DNA from 2 places in the Shewanella sp. GD04112 genome. Region 1 is predicted to be linked to the other one. Evidence: riboswitches for the same ligand, from Rfam matches in the RefSeq annotation. Region 1 holds a riboswitch; the other holds the start of a gene.

The links. A riboswitch is a leader RNA that binds a small molecule or an ion and turns the genes downstream of it on or off. The one in region 1 is predicted to bind lysine.
Region 2: another riboswitch for lysine. It lies ahead of N7386_RS07465 (Na+/H+ antiporter NhaC family protein); the one in region 1 lies ahead of lysC (lysine-sensitive aspartokinase 3).

Annotation. Positions count from the first base shown of each region.
Region 1 covers NZ_JAOEAL010000001.1:757,932-773,094, reverse strand. The annotation lists gene N7386_RS03390 (GGDEF domain-containing protein) at 1-394, shown strand, start outside; gene nrfA (ammonia-forming nitrite reductase cytochrome c552 subunit) at 568-1,971, opposite strand; gene narQ (nitrate/nitrite two-component system sensor histidine kinase NarQ) at 2,214-4,010, shown strand; gene N7386_RS03375 (response regulator) at 4,003-4,632, shown strand; gene N7386_RS03370 (YacL family protein) at 4,721-5,095, opposite strand; gene N7386_RS03365 (zinc transporter ZntB) at 5,276-6,241, shown strand; partial or broken gene N7386_RS03360 (succinylglutamate desuccinylase/aspartoacylase family protein) at 6,296-7,412, opposite strand; gene lysC (lysine-sensitive aspartokinase 3) at 7,414-8,769, opposite strand; lysine riboswitch at 8,913-9,087, opposite strand; gene N7386_RS03350 (DUF3293 domain-containing protein) at 9,327-9,761, opposite strand; gene arcA (two-component system response regulator ArcA) at 10,348-11,064, shown strand; gene N7386_RS03340 (S9 family peptidase) at 11,397-13,700, opposite strand; gene N7386_RS03335 (class 1 fructose-bisphosphatase) at 13,997-14,989, shown strand.
Region 2 covers NZ_JAOEAL010000001.1:1,649,314-1,664,476, reverse strand. The annotation lists gene N7386_RS07495 (sigma-54 dependent transcriptional regulator) at 1-323, shown strand, start outside; gene N7386_RS07490 (transglycosylase domain-containing protein) at 449-3,520, opposite strand; gene N7386_RS07485 (thymidine kinase) at 3,808-4,386, opposite strand; gene N7386_RS07480 (cytochrome c3 family protein) at 4,926-7,016, shown strand; gene N7386_RS07475 (M3 family metallopeptidase) at 7,188-9,338, shown strand; gene N7386_RS07470 (IS982 family transposase) at 9,368-10,258, opposite strand; gene N7386_RS07465 (Na+/H+ antiporter NhaC family protein) at 10,454-12,022, opposite strand; lysine riboswitch at 12,102-12,298, opposite strand; gene N7386_RS07460 (FAD-binding protein) at 12,394-13,320, opposite strand; gene N7386_RS07455 (electron transfer flavoprotein subunit beta/FixA family protein) at 13,321-14,070, opposite strand; gene N7386_RS07450 (H-NS family nucleoid-associated regulatory protein) at 14,381-14,773, shown strand; gene N7386_RS07445 (amidohydrolase family protein) at 14,973-15,163, shown strand, end outside.

The sequences.
Region 1 (15,163 bases):
GATCACCGAAGGAATGCTATTGCAGGACGAGCACTTAGCCCATAACGCTATTCAGCAATTGCAGGAACTGGGGATCCGCATCTCACTCGATGACTTTGGCACTGGCTACTCTTCCCTAAGCTATCTGCAAAAGTATTCCTTCGATACCTTAAAAATCGACCGCTGCTTTATCAGCAAACTCGAAAACAGCGAGCAGGACAGGGAGTTAACTAAGGCCATTATCGCCATAGGTAAAAAGCTCAAACTTAAGGTGATTGCCGAGGGAGTTGAAAACACCCATCAGGACAGTTTTATCCGCAGTGAAGAATGCGATTTAGGCCAAGGCTATCTCTATGGCAAACCCATGACGCCAGCGCAGTTTGAGCGGGATTTTATCCGCAAGCCAGAGGCTTAAATTCATTTTGTAAAGAAAGCACTGTGACTTGATGCCGTCATGCCTTGTTAATACCAAACAAACAAGCATCTAGCTTGAATAAGCACAAACAAATCGGCCATTAAAATAAAAAGCCCCCGCAACCTAAATTGCGGGGGCTTTGCTATGAGGGGTTAGCTCATATTCAAGGATGTTTACTTGTAAGTTGCTTCGCGTTTTTTCGCTTCTTCATCCCACTTAGGTAACACGTCTTTCTTGAATGCTTCTTTCTCTGCATTCATCTTGTCCATGTCCATACCCAGTGCAGCCTGTGCTTTAGCTTTAGTAGAGATATCTGGGATAGCAACAGGATCTGTTAAACCTTTTTTCGCTAACAACTGTGCTAACTTAACACGAGCATCAGCGGCTTTATTAACAGACGTACCCAACACTCGTAGTGCTTCTTCAGGCGCGTGAGCTGCAACACCGTGCGAAGCAATGGCTAAATCCCAGCGCCATTGAGCGTGGCGAATATCAGTTAAAATTGGCTTCATCTCAGCTTCGGTAGCACCTAATTCCCATGCTTTAGCGGCTTCGAAGTGCGCTTTCACTAATTGCTCTTCCGCTTTAAGTTTCATTTCTTTAACTTTAGCTTTGCGCTCATTAGTAACGCCAACTAAGAATTCTTTCGTTTGGCTATGGCAAGTTGCACAGGTTTCGTCGAAGCGATCGAACGGGTTACCGACTTTATGGTCAGTGAACTTCTTACCTTCAGGGCTAGTCACTTTAGGCATATGGCAGTCAACACAACTGACATTATTTTTACCATGAATACCCAGTTTCCAAGTTTCATACTCAGGGTGCTGTGCTTTTAACATTGGCGTCTTAGATAACGCGTGAGTCCAATCTGAGAACTCGATACCATCGTAATAAACTTCCATCTGGTCAACAGTGATGCCCATATCCCAAGGGAATTTTACGAAGTTCTTTCTGTCTTCTTTCTTCTCGAAATAGTATTCAACGTGACATTGACCGCAAACCATTGATTGCTTGTCTTTCTTCGAGGCTTTATCAAATGGCGTACCGATAGCATCCATTGCGCGGTCTACATAAGGACGAGAGATCCGCAGTTTTGGCGAACCTTTTTCATGGCAATCGCCACAGCCAATAGTATTGGTCACTTCCGGGCCACCTTTAGCCCACTTGCCTTTGAAGTAACCGTCTTCACCTTGTTCTTCGATCAGGCGAGGTACGTCAGGGCTCTTACAGCTCCAACAAGCCATTGGCATTGGGCCGTCTTCCGCGTTGGCAGGGGCGCCAGTACGTAGCGTATTACGCACATCAGTCACGGCATACATATGGCCGCGAGGCGCGTTGTAATCTTTAGCAAAACCATAACCAGCCCACAGAATAACCATATTAGGATCCTGTGCTAATGCATCAACAAGCTCTTCACTCTTTGCAGTGTCATGCCAGCTATTATATTGATTTTTAAATTTATCTTTATAAACTTCGTTGCGAGGCTCGGTCTTATCGCTCGCCATCGCACCCGCCGCCATGAAGCTCGCGGCAACCAATGCACTGAGTGCAAAGGACTTACCTGTCATCTTCTTCATCATCTCATCTCCGTGTTGCATTATTTTAATAAATCACGACATCTCCAAGGCCAAAGTTAGTGGCTTAAACCCTCCAAAGACATACCTCTTAGGGGGTATCTAGAACGAAGTTTGCGCTAGATCAAAATGTAATAGTGTTGTTGTTCACACTTTTATGTTTTCGTTAGTGTAGTACATTATTTTCTAATGTAAAACACGACTAAAGTGCCATTAAATCAATGGCCCATATATTAGGTAATGGACATATGAAACGAGGCAGCCTTACCTCTAAAATTTTGGGTTTAATGTTAGTACTGATTTTGCTTTCTAGCAGCTTGGCCATCTTCGCAATCATCAATTTGTCTTACAGTTTAGGCGATGCAAAGGCCATCAACGCCTCGGGTTCACTGCGGATGCAAAGTTACCGGCTGATGTTTTATGCCAATTCGGGCAGTGATGCCGCCCAAGAGAAGATTGCCGAGTTTGAAAACACCTTGCACTCCGAGGCATTGCAACCTTCCACAGGTTGGCTTAGCCCGAAAAAGATCGCCGATCAGTATCAGCTCGTCATCGATAAATGGCTGGTGATGAAGTACTACATTGAGCAGGAAAACTCCCGCGACTACGCCGCCTCGCTCAAGGACTTTGTCGATACCATTGATTTATTGGTGTTAGAAATGGAGCACCACGCCGCCTTTAAGCTGCGCCTGCTTGCCGCGAGCCAGATTTTTGGACTCGGGCTAATGCTCGCCATCGCCTTTTTAGCGGTACGTTTCACCAAGCGGAAAGTCGTAGTGCCCTTACAGCAGTTAATGGAATCGGCTAACACCATTTCGAAGGGTAACTTTGAGATAGAAATGCCCGAGACCGAATATATTGAGCTCACCGCCCTAACCCACGCGCTGCAAAAAACCGCCCGCGAGCTCGCAACCCTGTACGGCAACTTAGAATCCCAAGTGGCCGAAAAGACCCTTGCACTCACCAGAGCAAACAATGAGCTCGCGTTTTTATACGATAATCTATTGACACTAAATGCGAATAAACTCGACTACAAGGCACTTAGAGCGGCGTTAAATCAATTAAAAGATTATGAGTCTATCGACTATTTACGGCTCATTATTCAGTACCCAGAGCAAGAGTTAGAAGTAGTGGAAGCCGATGGTGGTTGGCCGGAAGATACCCAAAACAGTACCCGCTTTCCACTGCAATTTGAGCAGGCCGACTTAGGTTACTTAGAGCTTATTTCGGCGCAGGACACGAATACGCCGCTGTTTAAAAACTTCGCCATCATGCTCACTCGCTCCATCGTTATCCATAACGCCACCGAGCAACGCCAGCAGCTGGCCTTGATGGAGGAGCGCGGCGTTATCGCTAGGGAATTACACGACTCCCTAGGTCAGGTACTGTCCTTCCTCAAAATCCAAATTAGCTTGCTGCGCAAAAACTTAGATCATAGTTGCCGCAGCCCTGCGATCGAGGGGCAACTGACGGAAATCAATGAAGGCGTCAGTACAGCCTATGTACAGCTTAGGGAGTTATTATCCACCTTCAGATTAACCATCAAAGAACCGAATCTGAAGAACGCGATGGAAGCCATGCTAGAGCAACTTAGGGCCAATACCGATATCAAGATCCATCTCGATTATAAACTCTCGCCCCAATGGCTCGAGGCGAAGCAGCATATTCACATTCTGCAAATCACCCGTGAGGCCACACTCAACGCGATAAAACATGCCAATGCCAGCCAGATCAATATTCGCTGTTATAAAGATGACAATGGCATGGTCAATATCAGTGTGAGCGATAACGGCATAGGAATTGGCTATCTTAAGGAGCGAGATCAACACTTTGGCATAGGGATCATGCACGAGCGTGCCAGTAAATTAGCCGGTACTGTTGTATTTAGTAGCAATGATACGCACACTAATAGCAAGGGAATTACCGAACAACTAGACCAAGACCAACCGGATGTGCCCTTAGCGTCTAATAACAAATCCAATTTGTCACAGGGAACCAAAGTTACTTTAATCTTCCCTTCCCAACAGGAGCCTACACATGGGTAAACCTTATTCAGTCCTCGTGGTCGATGACCATCCCCTCCTACGTAAAGGGATCTGCCAGCTGATCGCCTCCGATCCGGATTTTAGTCTCTTCGGCGAAGTCGGTGGAGGCTTAGACGCCTTAAGCGCCGTCGCCACCGATGAGCCCGATATTGTACTGCTCGATCTGAATATGAAGGGAATGACTGGACTCGATACCCTCAATGCCATGCGCCAAGAAGGCGTGACTTCACGAATAGTGATCCTCACCGTTTCGGACGCCAAACAAGATGTTATTCGACTGCTACGCGCGGGCGCCGATGGATATTTGCTGAAAGATACCGAGCCGGATCTGCTGCTCGATAAGCTCAAAAATGCCATGTTGGGCCACAGAGTGATCAGCGACGAAGTTGAAGAATATCTGTACGAGCTTAAAAATGCCGCCGATGAGCAGGAATGGATTTCAAGCCTCACGCCAAGGGAGCTACAGATCCTGCAACAGCTGGCGGAAGGATTAAGTAACCGTATGATTTCAGAGCACTTACATATCAGTGAAGGCACGGTAAAAGTGCACGTGAAAAATCTGCTGCGTAAGGCCAATGCCAAGTCGAGAACCGAAATGGCGGTAAGGTATCTGAACAACTAACGCTTCAAATCGAGTGGTTCAGCACTAAGCTAAAAAACAAAGGCAATCAATCGATTGCCTTTATTGTCTGTAGGAGTAGAAATTTGTGCTATCGCCCTTTTTGCACAAACTCATACCAACTTAGCAGAGCTTCCTCTAAATCTTCTAATCCACAATAGGCTTCCGATTCCGCATCGTAGAGGGACATCGATTCCTCGAGTTCATACTCTTGCTCAAACCCTAAGGCATTGGCATAAATGCGCGCCTGTTCTTCATCCAGATCTAGGGTGAGATCGCAGCCAATTAACCGCCAAGAATCACGCTTACCCGCCTGAATTTCTTTGATAATATCGAGCACTTGTTGAATTTTGGCTAACTCAGGCCCCAACTCTTCCGAAAACCATTGGCCCAGCACTTCATGGTCCATACTAAAGCTGGCTAAATAAGTGCCCGTCAAACTGTTACGCCGAAATTCATATTCCATTTTATCTTCTCAATGCATTACAACTATGGCTAATTTTAATCTATTTCATCGTAACTTGCTTGGCCAGCAATTTAGCCCCACCAAGGGCTGCAATTGTCAGCACAATCATCGCCTAGACTTCATTTTCACAACGAAATCAGTTAGCTTGAGTCCATGATTTAGCAAGAGATGGAATGCGATATGCACGATGGATTTATCTACAGCTTAGTGCTTAGCGGCGCGCGCGCGGGGTCAACCTTAACCCCGGAAGAGCTTGAAAACTGGGATCCCAAGGATGGGCTGATCTGGATACACCTACGTTATCGCCACAAAAAAGCCCGCCACTGGGTGTTAAATAGCGGCTTGAATAAAGTCGAAAGCGATGCCCTGCTCGCCCAAGATACCCGCCCGCGTGCAGTACTCGCTGGTGAAGGCGTTTTGCTGGCCCTGCGCGGCGTAAACTTAAACCCCAATTCAGCCCCAGAAGACATGGTAGCGGTGCGTATTTACGCCGATAAACAGCGGATTATCTCAACCTGCGATCGTGAGCTGCTCTCTGTCAAAGATGTCGCCGAACTCATTATGGAAGGCGCAGGTCCCACCACTACAGGGGACTTTATCGTCGCCGTTTGCGAAAGACTCACCACCCGTAAAGTGGATTTTATCGACACCCTCGAAGAGCAACTGTCTGAGTTAGAAGAACAAGTGGTCTCTGGCAATGTGAAAGATTTACGTACTGATATCGCCGAGCTACGCAGACAAACCGTGGCGCTGCGCCGTTATTTAGGCCCGCAGAAAGAAGCTTACGCTAAGATGCTGTCCGATCAGTTTGTGCTATTTAACGAGCCCGAAAGACTCAAGATGCGCGAAACCACGGACAAACTGATCCGCACAATTGAAGACTTAGATGCCCTACGTGACCGAGCCAATGTGACCCAGGAAGAGTTGCTCAGCCAGCAATCGGAGCAGCTAAACAAGCGCTTGTATTTCTTATCCTTAGTCTCAGCAATCTTCTTGCCGCTGGGCTTTTTAACCGGCTTGCTTGGGGTGAATATTGGCGGCATTCCCGGTGCGGATAACACTTGGGCCTTTGCGACCTTCTGCGGCATTCTTATCTCGCTGGTCGCCCTGCAAATGGCACTCTTCTATCGCTTTAAGTGGTTGTAGACTGGAATAAAAAACGCCAATCACAGGATTGGCGTTTTGTTTTGTGGATTGCTTTTACTGCGGCAACTCAAACAGATTCGTCATGACTTTATAAAGCTCTGTGCCTTGATGCACTGACGCCGAGGCAAAATGGAGTATGGGCACACAATCCTGCGGCAAGCTTAGTGCCGTCAGCTCCTGCTCACTGCCATATAAGTCAAGGCGCAGCAGATTGACTAAGGTCTCACCCGCCGCCAGTGGCTCTCCCACGGGCGCCACATATTCCACCAATCCCGCCATGGGCGCATGGTACTTTTTGTAATCCTTAAGATAACAGCCAAAACGCGGCATCTTTGCGGGCGCGACTCGCTCGGCGATCACCCCTCGATGACTCAAATAGGCCAAAATGCCCTTGGCATCGACTAAAGCATCATCGAGGCAAATGCGTTCTTGGCTCGCCAGTTCCAAGGTAAGGGCCGAAACGGCAATCTCGAGATCCCTCCCCTGCGCTTTCGCCACTTCACTCAATTGCCACCAAGGGCAAAATGCCGCTTCATCCATAGCCCCGCCAAAACTATTGGGGATCACTAAGGTGTATGGAATCGAGAAATACTGCGCCGCCGCAAGGTCATATTCTGGACAATACAAGTGTTTACAGGATTTAGGCCCGGTATGCAGATCCAATACTATATCCGCCTCGTGGGCCATAGCCTGCAGGTTAACCGCTAATCTGTGGCCTGTGGTCACGCCCCACTCATTGCGTAAACGCTGCTGACACGCCTCGACTAAAGTGCTGCGGTAAGCTTGGATAAGCGCGCTATCGCTCAGCTCAGCATGCTCACGGTACCAAGCGGGTAAATCAATCGAGTGATTTAAGTACTCGCGGTTCCAGTTTGCCCCTGTGATAGGGTCAAAACGCCCCAGCGTAAACTCACCGCTCTTTTGATTTATCCCCAGCGGATTCGCTAAGGGCACTAAGGTGATTTCCCCCTAAGATGTCGCAGCGTTCGAGCTGCTTCATCAATTGGAAAATCACCGCATTGCCCTGCACCTCAGCGCCGTGGACATTGGCCTGAATATACACTTTAGGGCCAGCGACTTGGCCACTTGGCTTGAAGTGGTAAATCGGCAGGGTGAGCGCTTGCCCTGCGGCAAGCTCCCCAATGGTTAAAGACGATGCAATCGGTTGCATATTACACGCCTTCGAACAGGTTTTCGTGCAGTGCTTTAACCACTTGCGCCGCTTCTGATTCGGCTACCAATACGCACAAGTTATGCGGGCTGGCGCCTTGGCAGATCATACGCACATTGTGGGGCTCGAGCACTTCAAACACCCGGCGGCAAATGCCGGCAGTGGTGGCAATCCGGTTACCGATAATCGCCACCAGTGCTAAACCATCTTCAACACGCACGCGGCAATGCTGTGATAATTCCTGCAACAGCGCCTCGCTCAACAGCCCTTGGCCGCTTGAATCAGAGCCGGTTTTATCTAGGGTCAGAGAGACGTTAACTTCGGAAGTGGTGATCAAATCCACACTGATCTTATGCCTTGCCAGTGTGGCAAAGGTTTCAGCCAAGAAGCCCTGTGCATGCAGCATTTGCAGGCTGTGTAAATTGAGTAGCGTTTGGTCGCGGCGCAGTGCAACCGCGCGAAACACGGGCGCATCTTCAACCTGATGACGGATCCAAGTACCGCCCTTTTCAGGCTCCTTACTCGAGCCGACAAACACTTGAATTTGTTGGCGCACCGCAGGAAGAATCGTCGCAGGGTGCAGCACTTTGGCACCGAAAGTCGCCATTTCGGCGGCTTCGTTAAAACTGATTTCGGCAATAGGATGGGCGTTTGGCGCAAGGCGCGGATCGGTAGTGTAAATCCCGGCCACATCGGTCCAAATCTCAACCGCGGAGGCTTTTAAGGCTTCGGCTAACAGTGCCGCAGAATAGTCGCTACCGCCACGGCCAAGCGTGGTGGTTTGTCCCGCCTCATCGGAACCAATAAAGCCTTGAGTCACAATCACTTGTTTAGATAACAGCGGCAGTAAATGCTCACGTGAGAGAGAGGCAATTTGCTCAACCTGTGGTTCGGCGCGGCCAAAATGGCTGTCGGTGCGCAGCACTCTGCGCACATCGAAGGCACTCGAGTTAGCGCCTTTTTCCCGCAATACCGCCGCAAATAATGCTGATGAGCACTGCTCGCCAAGGGACAATAACTCATCCATGGTGGCCTTGCTGCGCTGGGATGCTAGCGCTTCGCTCAATACCGCCATACGGCTTAACAGCTTATCCAATGCCGCAGCTACATCGTTGGGACGACCCAGTTTATCTAAGATAGCGTATTGAATTTGCGCAATTTGCTTTAAGCGCTGTAAACGACCATCGTCGTTCATCGACTCTTGGGTGAGCTCAACCAAAAGGTTAGTCACGCCACTGGAGGCGCTAACCACTACTAAACGGCAATCGGGATTGCCCAGTACGATATCGGCGCAGCGATTCATTGCGCCGTAATCGGCGACTGAGGTACCACCAAATTTTGCGACAACAAGAGACATTATCGTACCTCCGCAGAAGCAGAAGACACGGCACAAACTAGGATAAGATCTTGATTAACTAACATGATTACGCTCCGAACCAACTTCGTTCGAAGAGCCTGGTGCTCAATGATACGCACCCCAATAGAAGGGAAACAGCAATCGTCACCAGAAGCTCTCCACCAATTACAGGTGACAATCGTTAGGATTCAGCCTAAGCGACCGACATAAACATGCAGCAACCACATCTATGCCTCGGCGTTAATCTCCCTCATCAATCATCGCTGGAGTTTGTGCTCCTCTGACTGACTACCTAGTTAACGCTCCTCTTCTGTTCCTTTCCGCCGGAAAGGGACGAAAAAAGTAGCAATAAACCCCTAATGAAGTCAATGCTAATTTCACATCGCATAAACAAATTCAATAAACGCTTTTAAAAACAATGAGCAATTTAGCGGTAAAGCCAAAGCAAAAAATGGCGGCGAGGTATCGAACAGACATTCAAAGGATTAAAAAAGAAGCGACCTAGCCTTGCCCTTTACAGGCAAAGCCGGATAAGAAAATAGTTAAAAACGCGCGGGTTAGGTCGCTAGATCGGGCAGTTCGTAAACCAAACGCACGTGATCATTAAACAGGCCTAAACACACTTCATCATGCCCGGTGATGGTGCAAGGCACTAAACTCACCTCACCCTTTTCCACCATATAGATGGCATATTGATTAAACTTTTTCCCTAGCTGCAGCGCCATGCTTCTATCGACAAACACCGCCCAGCTCTTCTCCATATGGGATAAATCTGGCGATGCGCCCACCATTGCACGATAGGGGCTGCCGATTAATTCAATATCACGGAGAAGTTGGCGGTCAAGTAAACGGTTTTGGCTGGGACTGAGGAGGGTTGAAGCGGGATTATGGGCGGTAATTACAGCAAAGGAAAAATCACAGGATAATGCTTGAGTAAGCAAAAACAACGGCTTCTGGTAATGCTGCCACAAATCTTGAGTCATGTTGTCCATTGGTAGTCTAGTCGAAAAATGAACCCGGGTTAGTGTAGCAGAGCGCCTCAAAAATCCAAAGAGGCGTGAACTGGCTCACAAGAATCAAAAATACATTAGTTATACTAATCAATGACTAAAGTAAATATCATGGTAAATCAGGGCCTCAACCAGAAATTTGTTAACATTTCATTTGTTAACAAATGCCTAAAACGAGTACAATGACGCCATTGGCTAGTTAAGCAGATAACATTAAGTTTGCTTAATCTTGACAAGGGTTTGTTAGATTCCTCTGCGAAATCACCCTAATCTGGCCAGACATCTTTTAAAATGTGTTCTACATTTGAGTTATCATTTAAACATTTTAAAAAAAACAATAGTTAAGGAACTATTTATAACTATTGCTTATCGAAGTTGATACTGGTTACGTTTTATCGTATTACACTTTAAACGTGCACTTTATATACATCCTGATGTGTCGCCGTAAAGATCTTTCCTTTGAAGCACAGAGCAGTTAGAGGAAGTATCAACATTTTATGAATATAAGGATCCGATGTAAGCGGTCCTTATGGTTAGAATAAAATTGGTTAAAATTTAGGTAATTAATATGCAAAATCCGCACATTCTGATCGTTGAAGATGAAGCCGTTACCCGTAACACGCTGAGAAGTATTTTCGAGGCAGAAGGGTATGTGGTAACTGAGGCCAATGATGGCGCAGAAATGCATAAGGCTATGCAGGAAAACAAAATTAACCTAGTGGTTATGGACATTAACCTACCAGGTAAAAACGGTCTGTTGTTGGCACGTGAATTACGTGAAATCAACAACATCGGTCTGATCTTCCTGACAGGCCGTGACAACGAAGTCGACAAAATCCTTGGACTTGAAATTGGCGCGGACGATTATATTACCAAGCCGTTCAACCCACGTGAATTGACGATTCGTGCTCGCAACCTTCTGACTCGTGTGAATAGCGCTGGTAACGAAGTCGAAGAAAAGAGCTCTGTCGAATACTACCGTTTCAACGATTGGAGCCTAGAGATCAATAGTCGTTCTCTGGTGAGCCCACAGGGTGAATCTTACAAACTGCCACGTAGCGAATTCCGCGCTATGCTGCACTTTGTTGAAAACCCAGGAAAAATCTTAACTCGTGCCGATCTACTGATGAAGATGACTGGCCGTGAGTTAAAGCCACACGACCGTACTGTTGACGTGACTATCCGTCGTATCCGTAAGCACTTCGAAAGCTTGCCAGATACGCCAGAAATCATCGCAACGATCCACGGTGAAGGCTACCGTTTCTGCGGTAACTTAGAAGACTAATCTTCTAAGTCCGTTTGAATAATAAAAACCAGATCCTCTGATCTGGTTTTTTTATCTCTGTAATATCGCCAATCCTCAGCCCCGCTTTATCCCAATCAATAAACCTAAGCTTGAAAGGCCAAGCTTAAATAGCTATCGCAAACTTTAAGCGTATCAATTGGAATGGAGCAGTTACTCACGACTAAGTACTCTCCACAGCGTTAATTCAGCTGTTAGCTAAGGTGGTAGCTAAGGTATTAGCCAAATACCGCGTAAAAAAAGAGTGAGGTGTTAACCTCACTCTTGGATAACTGCATGCGCTAGATTAACTGCATACACTTGGTTAAATAGCACTATGCTCTAGGCTGCTTTCCGCTTTTAAGCTGTTTATCGAGGAAATCCGCCAGCGAGCGATATAAGTGATTACGCACTTTCTCACCGCGCATCGAATGCTTTGAACCAGGATAATCAATCATCTGGAACAGTTTGCCTTCGTCCTGCAGCGCCTTATACACGCGAGTGCTGTTTTCAAACAACACGTTATCGTCGGCCATGCCGTGGTACATCAACAGCCCCGACTGGTAGTTTTTCACATAGGGGAACACGCTACTGGCTTCGTAACCCTGTTCATTATTCGCGGGATGGGCGAGATAACGCTCGGTGTAGTGAGTGTCGTACAAGCGCCAATCAGTGACGGGCGCGCCCGAAATCGCCGCCTTAAAGTAATCCGGCGCCTTAAATAAACTCATCAAGGCCATATAACCGCCGTAGCTGTGGCCATAAATCGCCACATTGTTGCTATCGACAAAGGGCAAGCTGCGCAGATAATCGACGCCAACCTTTTGGTCATTCACTTCCGCTTCGCCCAAGTGACGGTAAATTACCTGTTCGAACTGGGTGCCTCTGTGGGCGCTGCCACGGTTATCCAGTTGAAATACCACATAACCTTGTTGCACTAAGTATTGGGTAAAATAATCCTGCTCACTCCAGCTATTGGTAACCAATTGCGCATGTGGGCCGCCATAAACGCGCACCACCACGGGGTACTTTTTATTCGCATCGAAGGGCACGGGTTTAAAGAGGCGCGTTTGCAAGACTTGTCCGTCTTCCGCCTTGAGTTCTTTAAACTCTGGCAATTGCCACAGGCCAGCATAGTCATACAGAGGATGGCCCGCTTTGACTTGGTTCTGCTCTACCCACGCCAAATGTTGGCCCTTATCGCCGTGCAAACTGATCTGTGGTGGCTGAGATAAGCTATTGAAATAATCCAGATACACGCTTTGACTATCGGCAAATACCGGATTGTGCATCCCCGCCTCGCTGCTCACACGCTCAACCTTGCCGCCCGCTAACGGCACACGGTAGAGGTGTTTTTCGATAGGGGTATCTTTGCGGCCAGTGAAATACACCCAACCTGCGGTTTCATCAATATATTCCAGCTCATCGACCGCCCAATTGCCCTTGGTCAGTTGCGTCTTCAGCTTACCTTTTAGGTCAAACAAATACAGATGATTAAAGCCGTCACGCTCCGAGGCCCAAATAAAGGCCGATTGTTGCTTTAAGAAGTGCAGGTCATTGTTAAGATTCACCCAAGCATCGCTACGCTCTTTGACTAAGGTTTTCGGCTTGGTCAGCGATTCTAGCGCCACCAGTTGCAGATCTAATTTGTGTTGATCGCGGCTCTGCCACTGGAAGGATAAATGCTTGCTATCCGGCAACCAATCCACGCGAGGCAGGTAAATATCCTTATTTTGATCATCACTTAAGGTCACCCAATTGATGGCTTTATTGCTCAACGTCACAACGCCCAGTTGGATCTCGACATTGTTTTTACCCGCCGCTGGATAACGTTGCTCGGTAAGCTTAATGCCATCGGCGTAGATTTCATTGCGGGTGACCAACTCCACGCCAGACTCATCGATGCGGGTAAAGGCGATGGCCGACTCATCGGGCGCCCACCAGTAACCCGTCATGCGATCCATTTCTTCCTGGGCGACAAATTCCGCCATGGCATTTTTAATTGCGCCGCCACCGTCTGTGGTCATGGCCTCAAGCTTTTTAGTTGCTAAATTGAGCACATACAGATTTTGGTCCCGCACGAAAGATACAAAGTTGCCCTTGGGCGATAGACGCGCATCGGTGGCAAAGCCCTCGCCTATCGGCAGTTGGCTGACGCTGTTATCTGCTAAGGAGAAGTAATACAGATTACCCGAGGCAGGGATCAACAGCGCCTTGCTATCGTCGGCCCAGAAATATTCCATAATGCCTTCGCCATAAATACGTTGGCGCTCGCGGCGGGCCTTTTCTTCATCGGATAACTCATTGCTCGCCAGCTTATCGGCGTTCAGCAACAGGCTAGATTTGCCTGTCTTCACATCCATCTGCCAGAGATCGTAAAAGTTTTGGTTGTCTTTACGTCCCGCAAGGTAGGTCACCCTTTGACCATCGGGGGATAATTTTAATCCACGGGGACTGGTGCCCGCCAAGGCAGGCGAAGCATTCATGCGCTCGATAGTCAGCGGCGTTGTGCCGCCCTCAAGTGCATAGGCGGGGGTTAATATCGCGCTAGAAACCATGGCCAGTTGACTCGCTATCAGTAGGGATGAGGCGCCCAATGTCACCGAGCGCAGGGAAGAAGCTAACCCATTTTTAGTCATTATTATTCCTTGGAAGCATACTCGCCTTAAAGTGGCGATCAAAAACTGCCGTCATTGTGCCAAGGCAAAGCCTAAATAAAAAGCGCAGGCAATATACAGATACAAATTAGCTGGCGAACCCCTGCGGTTAGCTCAATTTTCAAGATAACCCACTCAGCCTGACACAAAGGGATAACCCTCTTGGCTTAAATTGATTAAAACCCACAGCAACATCGCTGAAATTGTCGACTAACTGAGTTATTATTCGCGGCAAATAATGAAATTGACCTCAATGTTGAACCCCTAAAGGACCTAACATGCAGACTCTTGCCCAGCACTTAACCTCAAAGGCAGTGAACGAATCCCTCTCGCAACTGATTTTGACCTTAGCCGACACCTCCAAAGCCATCAGTCATGCCGTGCGCCACGGTGCCTTAGCTGGTGTGTTAGGCGCGACCGAACAGGAAAACGTGCAAGGTGAAACCCAGAAAAAACTGGATATCATCACCAACGATATGCTCAAAGATGCATTAAAAGCCGACGGAACAGTGCGCGGCTTAGCCTCAGAGGAAGAAGATCATGTGGTTGAAGTCAGCGCCAATGGTCAATATTTGGTGTGTTTCGACCCTCTAGATGGTTCATCGAATATCGATATCAACTCACTGGTCGGCACGATTTTCTCTGTTTTACCCGCACCACAGGGTGAGTTAACTGAAACAAGCTTTTTGCAATCGGGTCGCAATCAGTTAGCCGCAGGTTATGTGCTCTACGGTCCATCAACCATGCTCGCCCTCACCACAGGCCAAGGCGTGCAACTCTTTACCCTGCACCCAGAAACCAACGAATTTTTACTGACCAACGCGGCCATGAGCATCAGCCCTGACACCCAAGAGTTCGCCATCAACATGTCGAACCAACGTTTTTGGGAAGCGCCAATGCAGACCTACATCGCCGATTTACTGCTAGGCAAAATTGGCCCGCGCGAAAAATCCTTCAACATGCGCTGGATTGCCGCCATGGTGGGCGACGTGCACCGCGTACTTTCTCGCGGCGGTATCTTTACTTACCCAACCGACAATAAAGATCCGAAAAAGCCATACAAGCTGCGTTTAATGTACGAAGCCAACCCAATGGCTTTATTAGTCGAGCAAGCCGGCGGTAAAGCCTCTACGGGTTATGAAACCATTCTGGATATTCAACCAACCCAAATTCACCAACGCGTAGCGGTTATCCTCGGTAGCGCCAATGAAGTGGACGCTTGCCTAAGCTACCATGGTATCGATTACAGCGAAGAACCAACTCTGGATTAAGCCTAATCGCTTAAGCTTTGATTTTTTATGAAAAAAGCCACTTACCACAGTGGCTTTTTTATTGTCGCGTAATGCGACATTCATTTTAAAATGCGGCCTAACGGCCGAGGTGAATCAAAGTCGTGGGTCTTCAACCCTCTGCCTGATATTCGTGCTGTTTAGCACAATGCTATA
Region 2 (15,163 bases), 890 kb from region 1:
CCGAGCAGAATGCTATCCTCACCTCCCACGACTGGCCGGGTAATGTGCGTGAGCTGCGAAATCTGGCCGAACGTTATGTATTACTCGGTGGTGAAGCGGCCTTCGCCGGCAGCTTAGGTAATGCACCGAGCCTGCATACCAGTATGTCGCTGCTGCAACGGGTCGAGTTTTTTGAGCGGGTATTGATAGAAGAGGCCTTAAGCCATAACAAGGGCAGCATTAAGCAGACCATGGAACAACTCGAACTGCCGCGTAAAACCTTATACGACAAGATGCGTAAGTACGATTTAGACCGCAAACAATATATCAACGCTGACGAGTAATACTGTCGGTGCCAATAAAAACCCCGCAAACCGATTCACGGCTGCGGGGTTTGCTTTATCTAAGGAACCTCAAGCTAGCATTTCAATGCTGATGTATCAAAAACGCATATCGCAAAAGTGAGTCATTACTCATCCCGCACACACATGCCCTTCGAAGATTTCACATAAGGCGCGAGAATTGGCATCATGCCTTTCATCACTTGTAATGGCAGAGCCGAAGTAAAACTAAAATCGTCCGACTTACTGCCCGGCACAAACGCTGTTAAGGTGCCGAAGTAGTTATCGCCTAAGTAGAACACAAAAGTCGCGGTACGGTTCATCGCAGTGGTAGCCACTTTGCGGCCCTGCTGCATCTGAGTCACGATACGGTTATCACCCGTCCCCGTTTTACCACCAATTGCCAGCATCTCACCGTTGTCGTCGGTAAAGATGCCCTTAAGACGTCGTGCAGTACCGTTTTGAACGACGTTTGCCAGCGCCGCCTTTAAGGCTTGGGCGACTTCATGGCGCATCACTCGTTCACCTTGAGTATTTTGGTTTTCGAGCCGAACTTCATAGGGGGTTTCCTCGGCAAAGTGCAGTTGATTAATCCGCACCGTCGGTAAACGATAACCATCGTTTTGAATAATCCCCATCAATTCCGCCAGCGCCGCGGGTCTGTCACCCGAACTGCCAAGTGCCGAGCCTAAAGAAGGCACCATAGATTCAAATGGATAGCCTAAACGCGCCCAACGTTGATGAATGTCGAGGAAGGCTTCCACCTCCAGCATTACCTGTACCCGCACATCCCGCGCGTTTTTATGGCGCGTTCTGAACAACCAACGATAAACCTCTTGGCGCTCATATTTACTGGCCTCCTTCACATCGTTGAGATTAGCCTCAGGGTGTTGATTCAAGTAATCGAGCACCCATAGCTCGAGTGGATGCACCCGCGCAATATAACCTTGGTCAGGCAGATTATATTTTTCAGGGCCGTACTTGTTATACAGCTCTTTGATGCGCTTATCTGTGTAATTGTTTTGCGGCAAACGCTGCTGCAAGAAGGCCTTAAACGAGGCCACAGACTCATTAGGCTGCAAATAACGGTAAGCCGCAGTGAGCTGCTGCTCCGCTTGGGTTTGGCCATCGAAGAACAGCTCTAAACGCTCATTGGGCGCCACTTTCTTATATTTACGGTAGAACTTATTGACGAAGGTATTGCCTTCGCGGTCCGCAAACACCCGCAAATACTCCTCACGGCGTGGATCCTTATCGTTGCGCAGCAGACGCGCCATATTGCCTTCGTTTTGCATACTACTGCTGTAGTTGACTATGTCACGCATCAAACGAACGAAGGGTAAGTTGATGGAGTTTTGCAACGCCTCGTACATGGTCGGCACTTTAAAATCTTCTGATTTTTTAAAGTTATTAAACACATGTAAACCGCCACCCGTGAAGAATTGCTCATTCGGTGAGGCTGAGTATTCCCGTTGCAACGCCGCATCCAGCATGCGGTCGAGGCGTCTATCCGGATTCACAATCAAGTAATCAATCGCCCAGCGCGTGAGATGGTCGCGGGGTTCAATCTCAATCGACTCCAACTCAATGCCGTGTTTCTTCGAGTATTTGTCGTGGATCTCGGCAATGATCTCAAGGTAAGTTGCGAGCACCCTGAGTTTGGCCGTCGAGCCCAGCTCTAACTTACTGCCCTCGTTAATATCGAAGGGTTGGTCAGTACTGTCGGTTTGCACCCGCACACGGTTCGCCGTCTCGGTTTTTTCATAGAGGGTAAAACTGTAGAGCACGTTTTGCAGTTGGCTGGGTTCGAGTAATCGCTCACCTAAGAGGCCTACCTTCTCGGCCGTAGCGGCCTGCCCAAGACTGCGTAAGTAATGACTCACCTGTTGTTGTAAGTCGCTGTGCAAGCTGCTGTTGACGGTCAAATCGAGGCGGTCCAAATCATACAGGCCGACATTTAACATGCCCGCAGTACGAATGCGTATCGTATTAACGCCCTTATCCGCTCCCGACTGGGTATTACGTTGGGCTTTAGCCACCTTAAACTGCAGTTTTTGAGCAAGCGCTGCGTCTCTAAGTTGGCGGTCAATCAAATAGTATTGGCCGAGTAAACGAATATGGCTGTCGACCAGATTTTCTAAATCCTCATGTCCCTGTAACAAATAATAGGAAGGACGGCGCTGGGCAATCATCAAGGCCACCACTTGACGGAACACTTGGCCACGCTTAGCGGCATTGGCTTTGATTTGCGGCGAAGCAAGCAGTTTATTGGCGGTATCGAAATCGGTACCAAACCACGCCCACAGGCCATCGCCTATGCCATGTACTTCACCGTGGTTAGGCGCTGAGGATAAAGGCACAGTATTTAAATAATCTTGAATAATCCGCTTACGGGCAGGCTCAGTAATTTCCCCCTGCTGATAAACCCGCACTGTGGCCGAGCCAATTTGCAGCAGCTTATCCTTAATGCTTAAGGTTAACCCTTGGGAGGAATGGCGAAACTTCTCAATTTGCGTCGCCAGTGTACTGCCACCGGCGGTAGAAACATTCATCCCCACCATTTCAGCGATTTGACTCATCCCCGCCACAATAAAGCGTGGCCAGTCGATCACCGGATTAAGTTTAGGCTCAGTCGTCCACAGCTCGCGGTTTTCAATAAATAACAAGGTATTGACGATTTCATTGGGGATTTTATCGTCATCTTGGTACACACGTTTAGGATAAGCAAACTCATAGAGATCGGTATTGCGACAATCCAGCAGCGCTAACCCCGATTGCGCCTTCTCATGGTAAGGCGGGAAAAAGCCCATTTGGGCGTATTCCTGTAGCGCAGGGGAAAACTCCACTTGCTGCGTCACTTGGAAATTACGCTGAAGCAATCTATCGATGTACTGGGGCAACTTACTGTAGCCGTGACGTTCATCGAAGGGTCCGTAACTTGGATAGATAATTGACTGAGTGGGCTGATTTTTCAGCTCATAGGTCAAGGTCTGCGCATATTGATGAACATACTTAGACTGGAAATAAGAGGTTTTAACCTCTTGGCCAATTAAAATCGCCACACAGATAATCAGAATAAAAAACAGGAACCAGACACGCCCCTTAGATCTCGGCTTGCGCTGACGCTTAGCCTTAGGTTCGGGTTGTGGCGGACGAGGACGATAATTTTCGAATTGCATTTCTTGCGTAGAATTAGGCAAAACGGCTCCCAAAAATCACTTAACAAATCCTTTCTACGTGGGAAAGTTCCCAACCTATGCTCAACACATCCAGTATCAGGGCAAAACTCACACTTAAGTTCGTCCACTGTGCATGAGTCTGCAAATACATTCCTTTGCCTTCATTGAGCAAGACCTAACAACACAGGATCATTGCGTCTCTTGTTAGATCTCACCGTATTTTAATGAGTTGGCAGCGCGCCTCAAAGTGGTTAGCGCAAAAATACTTAGCAACTTATCGCAAGTGCTAACCGCGCTTGAGGCTTCAATCAATCCCAAATAAACTCACGAAAATGCTTACGGCAAACCGATTCGTAACTTTCATTACCGCCGATTGCCACCTGCTCACCTTCGCGCATCACTTTACCTTCACCATCAAGACGCACCACCATATTGGCTTTGCGTCCACAGTGACAAATGGTTTTCAGCTCGACTAACTTATCGGCCCATGCCAACAAATAATGACTGCCAGTGAAGAGTTCACCTTGGAAGTCGGTACGTAAACCATAGCACAAAACTGGGATATCAATTTTATCAACAACATAAGTAAGTTGTTTAACTTGCTCTTTGCTTAAGAATTGGCACTCGTCCACCAGCACACAGCTCAAATGATTCTGTTGGTGCGCCGTGGTGATCATGTCTATCAGATTGTCGTGGCTGCTAAATACCTGGGCATCGGTTTCAATACCAATACGTGATGCCACCTTACCTTTACCGTATCTGTCGTCGATAGAGGCCGTCATCACTAGGGTATTCATGCCGCGCTCGCGGTAGTTATAGGAAGATTGTAATAGAGAGGTGGATTTACCCGCATTCATTGCTGAATAGTAAAAATACAATTGCGCCAAAACGAATCCCTTTTTTAACTTAAATTTATTGTTTCTCTGTTGCCAGAGCTTATGGCGCCTAGTTTACCATTGCGCCGTGCCCTAACACACTAGGCCAATCTCAGCTTTTCTACTGAAATCCCAATCTTGTGGCTTCGAACGGATATTAAACCAACGACCTCTTCTACCTCGGCTTAACATGATTGTTCGTATTTCCGTCCAAACCAGAAAATAGTCATCAGACAAACCCTGTCACAGCCCAATTGTTACAATAAGCTTAATTTAACCTTAAATATTGTTTTATATAAGAAATGACACATTAACAAATATTTAAAATTGAGATCTACCTCCAAAGATATAGGCTAAAATGCGGTTTGGTTCAAAAAACAAACATTCCATTATCCGTAATATTTGCTCGAGACAAATGTACTCACAAAAACAAAAAAAGTTATTCGAACGCTTGCAAATTAAATCAGCGGCTCAAAGCACTAATCTCCCCTGCAAACTTTAGTGCTGCAATCCGTGCCTTTAAATGCGTATTGGATTAAATGGAGATTATGATGAGAATATTCACATCTAAAAAACTGGCATACCTAGTCGCAATCGCCCTAACTGGCGCTCTAGCAGGCTGTGGCAGTGATGGTAAAGACGGCGCACCAGGCCAACCCGGCGATCCAGGTCAACCCGGTAAGCCTGGAGACCCATGGACGCCACCACCAGTTACAAGTTCAGCGGTGACCAATGTTAAAGTACTGGGCTACAGCTTTGGCGAAGGCAGTATCACCTATGAATTTGAAGTCACCGACGAAAACGGCAACTTAGTCAATGGCCTGTTAAATGCAGAAGCTAAAGTCGCCGCCTTAACCGACAAAGGCTTTATCAATAACCGCGACGAAGCCGACATTAACAATGTCACCGACAACGTGCATATCGGCGGCGCTGCAACTCAAGCCACTGAAGGCGCTGAAATCAAGTCGCTAGGCGATGGTCATTACAGCTTTAAAGCTCCAATGAAAGGTGTCAACGCCAGTACTGAAGGCATCGTCTGGCTCAGAGTCGGCGGTAACAGCGAAAGCGGTATTGCGCGCTCTGCGCCAATGGTTGTGAATAAGCCTGAAGGCACGCATTCAACCACCACCGACAGTTGCTATGCTTGTCACGTCGATTACGCCACTAGCCCACGTCGCCATGCTAGCTATGTCGCTACAGGTATGGACAGCGAAGTCACTTTCGTTGAAGGCTGTTTGGTCTGTCACGGCTCGGTGAGCCGCGGCGCGAAAAATGCCGAAGGCTTCTCTATCGGCGGTTACGCCACCAATACACTGTCTAAAATTGGCCACATTAATCACCAGAAATTCACTAAAGATTTCAGCGTGATGAACTGTACTTCTTGCCACGTTGAAGCGCCAACCAATATCAGCGTTTCAGGCCCTGGTTGTATCGACTGCCACAACACTGGCGGCGTACCAGGTGCGATTGTGCCAAGTAACGGTGCCGATGTGCGCCCAATGCATGAAGGCAAAGAAGGCATTACCGAGCGTCAAGCTATCCGTGCTAAGTACCAAGTAACACTCTCAACCCCCGTTAAAGTAGATGATATTTCCACCTTAACCGACCACTATGCGCCCGATGGCTCAAGCGTAGCGAAAGCGGAACCCGGTTGGTGTACCACCATCACAGTGAAAGACACTGACGGCAACATCTTTAGCATTAAAGATAACTTCAACTACTCAGATCCTCTGGTATTTGATGCCAAGAAGCCGATTGTCTACGCTGGTGCCTATCTGCATGCTTATGACAACAACACCTTAGTAGGCCGCCCAGGTAACCGTACAAACTATTACTATGGTTACAACACCGATGGTACTAAGAATATCTGTCACCTACTGACGGATATCAGCGCAGTGAATGCTAACTATGCTTACTCTGCACGGGTCACCTTCAGCACCGCAGGCTGGATGGAATACGACGGTAATCAACGCTATCAAAGCAATGGTAACCTCAGAGCCAAGGGCTATGACGGTTCAATGGGTGTTTCTTTCACCGCCTACTCAGATGTAGTTAATCCAGTAAGTGCTGAGAAAGTATCTGGTTTTGAACGTCGCACTGTGATCAGCGATAACAGCTGTACGACTTGCCACAACGATGCCACCGCTTTCCACAAAAACGGTGCATTCGACCAAGGCGGTAACGGCTGTATTGCCTGCCACGATAACGGCATGGCTCGGACTTCGGCCACACTGGGTGCAGGTTTTGGTCCTATGATCCACAGCTGGCACTGGGGTAATGGTGCAAATGTTGGTGAGATGAAGGCCGACGGCACCCAAGCCAAGACAGCGAACGGCGCAGGCGCTATCAACCCAGTCACTAGCTGTGTTGCCTGTCACGAAACCGCTATTGATTTAAACAAAGTGCCAAATCAATACATTCTTGAACCCGGCAGCAAGATGACCAGCCCTGTTACCGCTAACTGTTATGCCTGCCATACTGGCGATGCAGTTAAAGCCCACATGGTGAGCAACGGTGGCGAGATCAGCGTGCCAGCCACTGGCGATTGGTTCAAGCAACCTACGGGTGAATCTTGTGCCGTGTGCCACAACACAGGTAGCAGCTCTGGTATCGACAAGTACCATAACTTTACCCGTAAATAACTAGTCGTCCCGCTATTTTCCCTGCAAGAAAATAGTTCAAGCGCCCTACGGTTGTAGGGCGCTTTTTTTGTTTACTTTTACTTACAACTTCACCCCATAGGTTTTCAGTCCTATTTAAGTTAGTAACGCTAGAGTCACAAAAAACTACAATTCTAAGGAAATCACTCAACTATGCGTAAAAGTTTTATTGCCATCGCCATTGGCGCCACTTTGATGACAGGCGCACTCGCAGGCTGCAGCACTCAAGATACTAAAGCGACGAATGTGACCGCAGTTCAAACCCAAAATCCTCTGTTCCAAGCCAGCACGCTGCAATACCAAGCGCCTGATTTTAGTGTCATTAAAGACGAGCATTTTCAGCCCGCATTAGAGCAAGGCATTAAAGAGCATTATCAAGAGATTTTGGCCATTGCCAACAATCCTGCCGCCCCAACCTTCGACAACACGATTGTCGCCATGGAAAAAAGCGGTGCCCTGCTGACCCGTGCATCGAGCGTGTTTTACAACCTCGCGGGTTCAAACAGCAATCCTGCCCTGCGTAAAATCCAAGGTGAGATGGCCCCGAAAATGGCAGCGCACTCAGATAACATCAACCTCAATCCAGCACTATTCGCCCGTATTGAAACTATTTATAACGACCGCAATAACTTAGGCTTAACGTCTGAAGCGGTACGTTTGGTTGAGGTGTATCACCAACGCTTTATCATGGCCGGTGCTAAACTGACCGATGAGCAGAAAGTGAAGATCCGTGCCCTGAACGAAGAACAATCGACGCTGACCAACGAGTTCTCACAACGTTTACTGCGCTTAACCAAAGAAATCGCCATCGTTGTCGATAACAAAGAGCAACTGGCGGGCCTGACTGACAGCGAAATCACCTCGGCAGCAAACGATGCCAAGGCCGCAGGCCACGAAGGTAAGTACTTAATCAACATCACCAACACCACTCGCCAGCCTGTTCTCGCCTCTTTAGAGAACCGTGAACTGCGCCAACGCATTTGGGAAGCCTCGGCAAACCGTGGCTTAACGGGTGAAAACGAAACCGCATCTTTAGTGTCTCGCCTTGCGCAATTACGTGCCGAGCGTGCCGCTCTATTAGGTTATGAAAACTGGGCCAGCTACCGCCTCGCGCCACAAATGGCAAAAACGCCTGAAGCGGTATACAGCATGTTTGGTTCAATGGTGCCTGCCGTCGTCGCTAATACCGAAAAAGAAGCTGCCGATATCCAAGCGATGATCGACAAGACTGGCGGCAAGTTTGAACTCGCGCCATGGGACTGGGAATTCTACGCTGAGAAGGTTCGCCAAGAGAAATACGCCCTCGATGCCAATAGCATTCGCCCTTATTTCGAATTTAACCGCGTACTCGAAGACGGTGTGTTCTACACCCTCAAAGAACTCTATGGCGTCACCTTAAAGCCGCGCCCAGATTTACCCGTGTACCACCCGGATGTGAAAGCCTACGAAATGTTTGATGCCGATGGTTCAAGCATGGCGATTTTCTACGCCGACTACTTTGCCCGTGAAGGCAAACGCGGCGGCGCATGGATGAGCTCGTTCGCGGGTCAATCCTTCCTCGAAGGCACTAAGCCTGTCGTGGTCAACGTGATGAACATTAAAAAGGCGCCAGAGGGACAACCGACCTTCGTCAGCTACAACGAAGTGACCACTATGTTCCACGAAATGGGCCATGGTACCCACGGTATGTTCTCTAAGGTGACTTACCCAAGCTTGGCGGGTACTTCTGTCTCCCGTGACTTTGTGGAATTCCCATCAACCTTCGAAGAAGACTGGGCAGCCCACCCTAAAGTGTTAGCCAACTACGCCAAACACTACGAAACAGGTAAGCCAATTCCCGATGATTTGCTGCAAAAACTGCTCAAATCCGGCAGCTTTAACCAAGGCTTCGATACCTTAGAGTATATGGCTGCGGCGCTCGTCGACATGGAATGGCACTCATTAAGCCCAGATGCCCCACTGCAAGATGTGGCGACATTTGAAGCCAATGCGCTGAAAAAACACGGCTTAAATATCACCGCCGTGCCACCACGTTATAAGTCAACTTACTTTGCCCACGCCTTCCCAGGTGGTTACTCAGCAAGTTACTACGCTTACATGTGGAGTGAGATTTTAGCGGCAGATGCCTACGCTTACGTGCAAACTCAAGGTGGCTTAAACCGTGAAATCGGCATGAAATACCGCAAGACCATTCGCGAAGTGGGCAACAGCATTGCACCAATGGAAGCTTACAAAAACTTCCGTGGTCAAGAGCCTACCACCGAAGGGTTATTGAACCGCCGTGGACTCAACACCGCCCTGTAATTTGGGATGTGTGATAACCTGATATCGGTTTAACAAGCCATAACTGCAATAGCATTAAACTCTGCGTGAGTGATGTTCAGTTGTGGCTTATTGTCTTTCAATTGATAGGCGATAAGTCCCGCAATCATATTGAGCATAAAACCATGCACGCTGCGGTGTCTAGAGTGCTCTATTTGAGAGATATTTTTTAACTGGTCGTTGATGGTTTCTATGATGAAACGTCTCGACAGCATCGCTCTATCCCACAACGACATTGCCTTCGCTTTCATATTTTTACGCACGTTTGTCACCAGTGTGACGCCTTTTTCCAGTAATTCACTCGATAGCGCTTTACTGATATACCCTTTATCTGCATAGAGTTTATTCATATCACTGTGCACCATCTCTTTCACCGGTTTTGTGTCATGTTCATTCGCTGGTGTCACTTTGGCCGCCACGATTCCACCTTGATGATTCACAATCAAATGCAGCTTAAAGCCATAGAACCACCCCATGGTGCCTTTTCCTCTGCACGCCAGTCCCGCTAAGGTTTTATGGCGATGAATACGTAGGTTATGACACACTTTGATGCTGGTTGAATCAACAAATTCAATGCCAGTGGGAGCACTCTTGAGGCTGGCAAAGTAGCTGCAAAGCGGCACTAAAGCCGTGGGCATCACCTCAAGAAAGCGGGTATAGCTGAGTAAATTAGGAAAAGCAGATTTGTAGAAATGAGCCAGATAGCCGATGTAGAAGTTCTTGAAATCACGGTGGTGGGACATCTGAAAAAGTATGATGATGGTCATCACTTCGCTCATCGTCATACGGCCAGCGCGTTGACGCTTGCGTGTGCCATCGGTTAACAGCGTTTTTTCCCATTCAGGAATGAAAACAGCGCAAAAATCATCGACATCACAAAACACTTCCACTAATTTATGCATAGGCCCTCCGGTGTGATGAGGTTTCTCTTGGTCGAAAGATCCGATCACTTGGAGGGCTATTAGTTCAAATTTTTTTATCCCGAGTTCAGGTGTGATAGATAAAAAATCAGCCAGCATAATGCTGGCTGATTTGTTTTGAGAGCTTGGGAAATTAACAATGAAGACTCGCGAAAAAAGCGCTCGCTTACGTCAAGCTTATTTCGCGTTGCTTTGGGATTTGAGTCGTAACCACACAATGCTTAAGACAAACAGCACGCCACAGGTCAGCAGTCCCGCATTCACAGATTCTGTAAAACCAAGCACCACATAACCTACCATGCTGATCAGCGCCACAATCACAGCGTAAGGCAACTGAGTCACAACGTGGTCGATATGGTGACAGCTCGCGCCAGTTGACGACAAAATCGTGGTATCTGAAATCGGTGAGCAGTGATCACCAAATACCGCGCCCGCCAAAACCGATGCCAGCATAGGTAACATCATGGCTGTATGGCTGCCCATCGCCATATCGGCGGCAATCGGTAGCATAATACCGAACGTGCCCCAACTGGTGCCGGTAGAAAACGCCGTTAGACCCGCTAACACAAACATCAACGCAGGTAAGAAGGCAAAGGGAATGTTGCCTGTGGCGAGGCTTGCCATAAACTTACCGGTTTCAAGCTGGCCAATCACGCCGGCAATGGTCCAAGCAAATAACAGGATGTAAATCGCAGGCAGCATAGAGCGAGCGCCCTGCACTACGCCTTTGACGACCATCGACTTTTCAACGCCTTGCACTAGGTTAAGCACCAGCGCAACCGCTAAACCAATCAGGGCACCAAAGAACAGTGACGAGCTAACATCGGTTTTTTCAAAAGCTGAAATAATATTAAATTCAATACCTTCTTTCGCTAATACCTGGGCACCACTGTCGATCATAAAATACAGGGTCGCAAATACCAGCACGGTAATAGGTAAGAATAAACCAAGGATCTTACCCGTTTCGGCTTCGGGTAAATCGGCATTCGCTCCGGGCGGTAATCCTTTATTCTCATCATATAAATTACCGCGCTGTGCATTTAATTCATGCTCACGCATAGGGCCAATATCTAAGCCCATAAATGCAACGCAAAGTAATAATAATAAAGAGAAAATAGCGTAGAAATTCATAGGGATCATTTGAATAAACACACTCAAATGACCAGAGTCGGCAAAACCGTGAGCGGTTAATATGCCGCCGATCAGCGCAATAATATAAGCACCCCAACTAGATACCGGCGAAATAACACAAACCGGTGCCGCCGTTGAATCTAATAAATAGGCTAACTTAGCGCGGGAAATATAATAACGGTCAGTGACGGGCCTTGCGACAGAACCCACGACTAAGCTATTGAAATAATCGTCAATAAAGACAACACAGCCTAAAAACATGGTCAGCAATTTGGCATCGCGTTTATTGCGAATATGCAGGCGCGCCCAATCGGCAAATGCCCTAGCACTACCACTGACGGTAATTAATGCCGTGATCATCCCTAATACAATTAAAAAGCCGAGAATGTATAAATTCCAAGAATTTACGCCATCTTCTGACCAAAAAAGTCCTTTTACACTGTTTAATAAAAACTCACCGCTGGCCACAGGTGAAAATTGATTGAGTAATAACACCCCAATCACAATACCTAAACCGAGGGAAAGGAGAACACGGCGAGTGAAAATCGCCAACACAATTGCGACCACAGGCGGCAGCAGAGAAAGTGCCGAATCGGCGTAACTTACTACAGTCATTGATTATTTCTTCGTCAAAATACGAATGGAGGGCGACTGAACTGGTGGGAAAAGGCAATAGATACCCAAGATCACCTGTCCTATCAGTAGCGCTCCATAGTAACTATTCCTAATATCCGTATCAGAAAATACTATGGCAGTGCTGTACCTATTCGGCACAACCCCAGCAGTTGATCTTGATAAATCAAACCACTTCGGCACCAAATCCTTTCGTGAACGATCAACGGAATCACCCTACTGATCACTACTGATATTTGGTGCGCCTCTACTTCTAAGAACGCCCATGCACGGGCGTGAGGCACATAAAAACATAAGCGGCTAAGCAGTTGCCACCGCAAAGCCGCTTACTTTGACTTAGATCACGGATAAAATCAACCTAGAGTTGAAATCAACTCTGGAACGGCGTCGAACAGGTCGGCTTCGAGACCATAATCGGCCACTTGGAAGATTGGCGCTTCAGGATCTTTGTTGATTGCCACAATCACCTTAGCGTCTTTCATCCCTGCTAAATGCTGAATCGCACCCGAAATCCCCACGGCGATGTAGAGATTTGGCGCCACAATCTTACCGGTTTGACCCACTTGCAGATCGTTAGGCACAAAACCTGCGTCAACCGCGGCGCGAGAAGCCCCAACCGCGGCACCGAGTTTGTCCGCCAATTGCTCTAACATACCGAAGTTTTCACCGCTGCCCATACCACGGCCACCAGAAACAATAATGCCCGCATTACCTAACTCTGGACGTGCTGAAACGGTCAATGATTGAGATACAAACTGGGTTTTGGCTTCAAATACTTTATCTAAGGTGGTCACGGCGGCACTGTTGCCCTGCGCCGCTGCATCGAAGGCACTGGCACGGACTGTCATCACTTTAATCGCGTCATGGCTTTGTACTGTCGCTAAAGCGTTACCCGCGTAAATCGGGCGAACAAAAGTATCACTGCTCACCACGCCAATCACTTCAGAAATTTGCGCAACGTCTAACAAGGCCGCCACACGTGGTAGCGTATCTTTGCCAGCGCTCGATGCTGCAGCCAAGATATGGCTGTAGTTTGGTGCTAAGTCCACCAACAATTTAGCTACGTTTTCGGCTAAATGCGCTTCATAGGCACTGTTATCGGCGACTAATACTTGAGCGACACCTTGTAAGGCTTGCGCGGCTTGTGCCACGGCGCCACATTGGTGACCTACCACCAATACATGCACATCATCACCAATGGCACACGCAGCGGTGACAACCTTTGCGGTATCCAGTTTCAGTGCCGCATTATCGTGTTCTGCTAATACTAAAATGGCCATTTAGATCACCTTCGCTTCATTCTTTAACTTTTCAACCAGCTCAGCTACCGACGCAACCATGATGCCCGCCTTACGTTCGGCAGGTGGCGTCACCTTCACCACAGTTTGATGGGCTTTTAGCGTCACACCTAAATCCGCAACAGTGAGCACATCTAATGGCTTACGTTTAGCTTTCATGATGTTAGGCAATGAAGCGTAACGAGGTTCGTTCAAACGTAAATCGGCAGTCACCACAGCTGGCAGCGGCAGACTTAAGGTTTGCATCCCGCCATCTATCTCGCGAGCCACTTGCACTGAATGACCTTCGACTTTGATTTCAGAAGCAAAAGTGGCTTGTGGCATATCCGTTAATGCCGCAAACATTTGGCCAGTTTGGTTATTATCGCCATCGATAGATTGCTTACCAAACAGCACTAATTGCGCTTGTTCTTTTTCTTGTACGGCTTTGAGTAATTTGGCAATCGATACTGGGGTTAACTCTTCTTCAGTATCAATGTGAATCGCACGGTCAGCACCTAGTGCTAACGCGGTACGCAATTGTTCTTGAACGGCTTTATTGCCGATACTGACGACCACTACTTCAGTAGCACTGCCCGCTTCTTTTAAACGAACCGCTTCTTCTACTGCAATTTCACAAAAAGGGTTCAACGCCATTTTGAGGTTTGCGGTATCAACGCTGGTGTTGTCAGCTTTTACCCTGACCTTCACATTGGCATCAACTACGCGCTTAACAGGCACCAATACTTTCATAGGGTTTCCTTCCTACAATTTCATGTACATGGACAAAACATTGGTCATCACCAATGCAGGATAGAGCCACTTTACGTCCTGTTAACGTTAACGTCAACCAAACTCAAACGCCTGTTTGCATTTTTTAAGACTGTGGTATTGGCCACATTTTTGAACACTTATCTGCCATATTTAAAAAGTTCAAAAATTAAATAATATTTAATTTCTGTTTATTGCATAATTTTATTTGATTCGAGCTATATTACTTTCTATCATTTAGCTGTTGTTCACCATTATCCTGTAATAAAAATAGAGTGGGACGAAAATAGATATGAGCGAATTTTTAGAGATATTAACTCACGGTCGTCGTTTTAAAGCTGCAGTAAAAGATCTCAGCATTGAAGAACTGCGAGATTTAGCGGCTAAGCTAGATAAAATTTTAGTTGAGCGTGAGTCAATGGCAGCAGAAGAGCAGCAAGCTATTGCTGCACGTAATGCTAAAATCGAAGAAATCCGCCAACAAATGGAAGCAGTTGGTTTATCAATCGACGACTTAGGTGGCGTTGCAGTTAAAGCTGCAGGTAAAAAACGCGCTCCACGTCCAGCAAAATACCAAATCGAAGTAAACGGCGAAGTGATCCAGTGGACTGGTCAAGGTCGTATGCCAACGGTATTTAAGAACGAAGTCAATAAAGGCCGTTCTATGGATGATTTCTTAATCTAATCCAATACCGTGCTGGTAATAGCCGTTTGCTATTACCACTGAGTAACATAAAAAAGCTCGCGCCCTGCGAGCTTTTTTATGCCTGAATGCCACCACCATTGCATTCAAGCAAATGCTTAAATTGCGTTACAATTCAGCTTTAGTATTTACATCTGCTTTAGGTTACTCTTTATTCCCCCTCCGTCTAAGTGAATAAAAAATGCAGATAAACAATAAGATAATAATAAGCTGCGGCATTATAAGTAGTTTTGTATCCCACAACATTTTTGCCGAGGCCAATCCCATCGCCCCCGTCAATAAGTTAACGGCCTTCACCAATGCTGAATTAATCATGGCGCCAGGGAAGCGACTCACAAATGCCACATTATTAGTTGAAAACAATCGGATCAA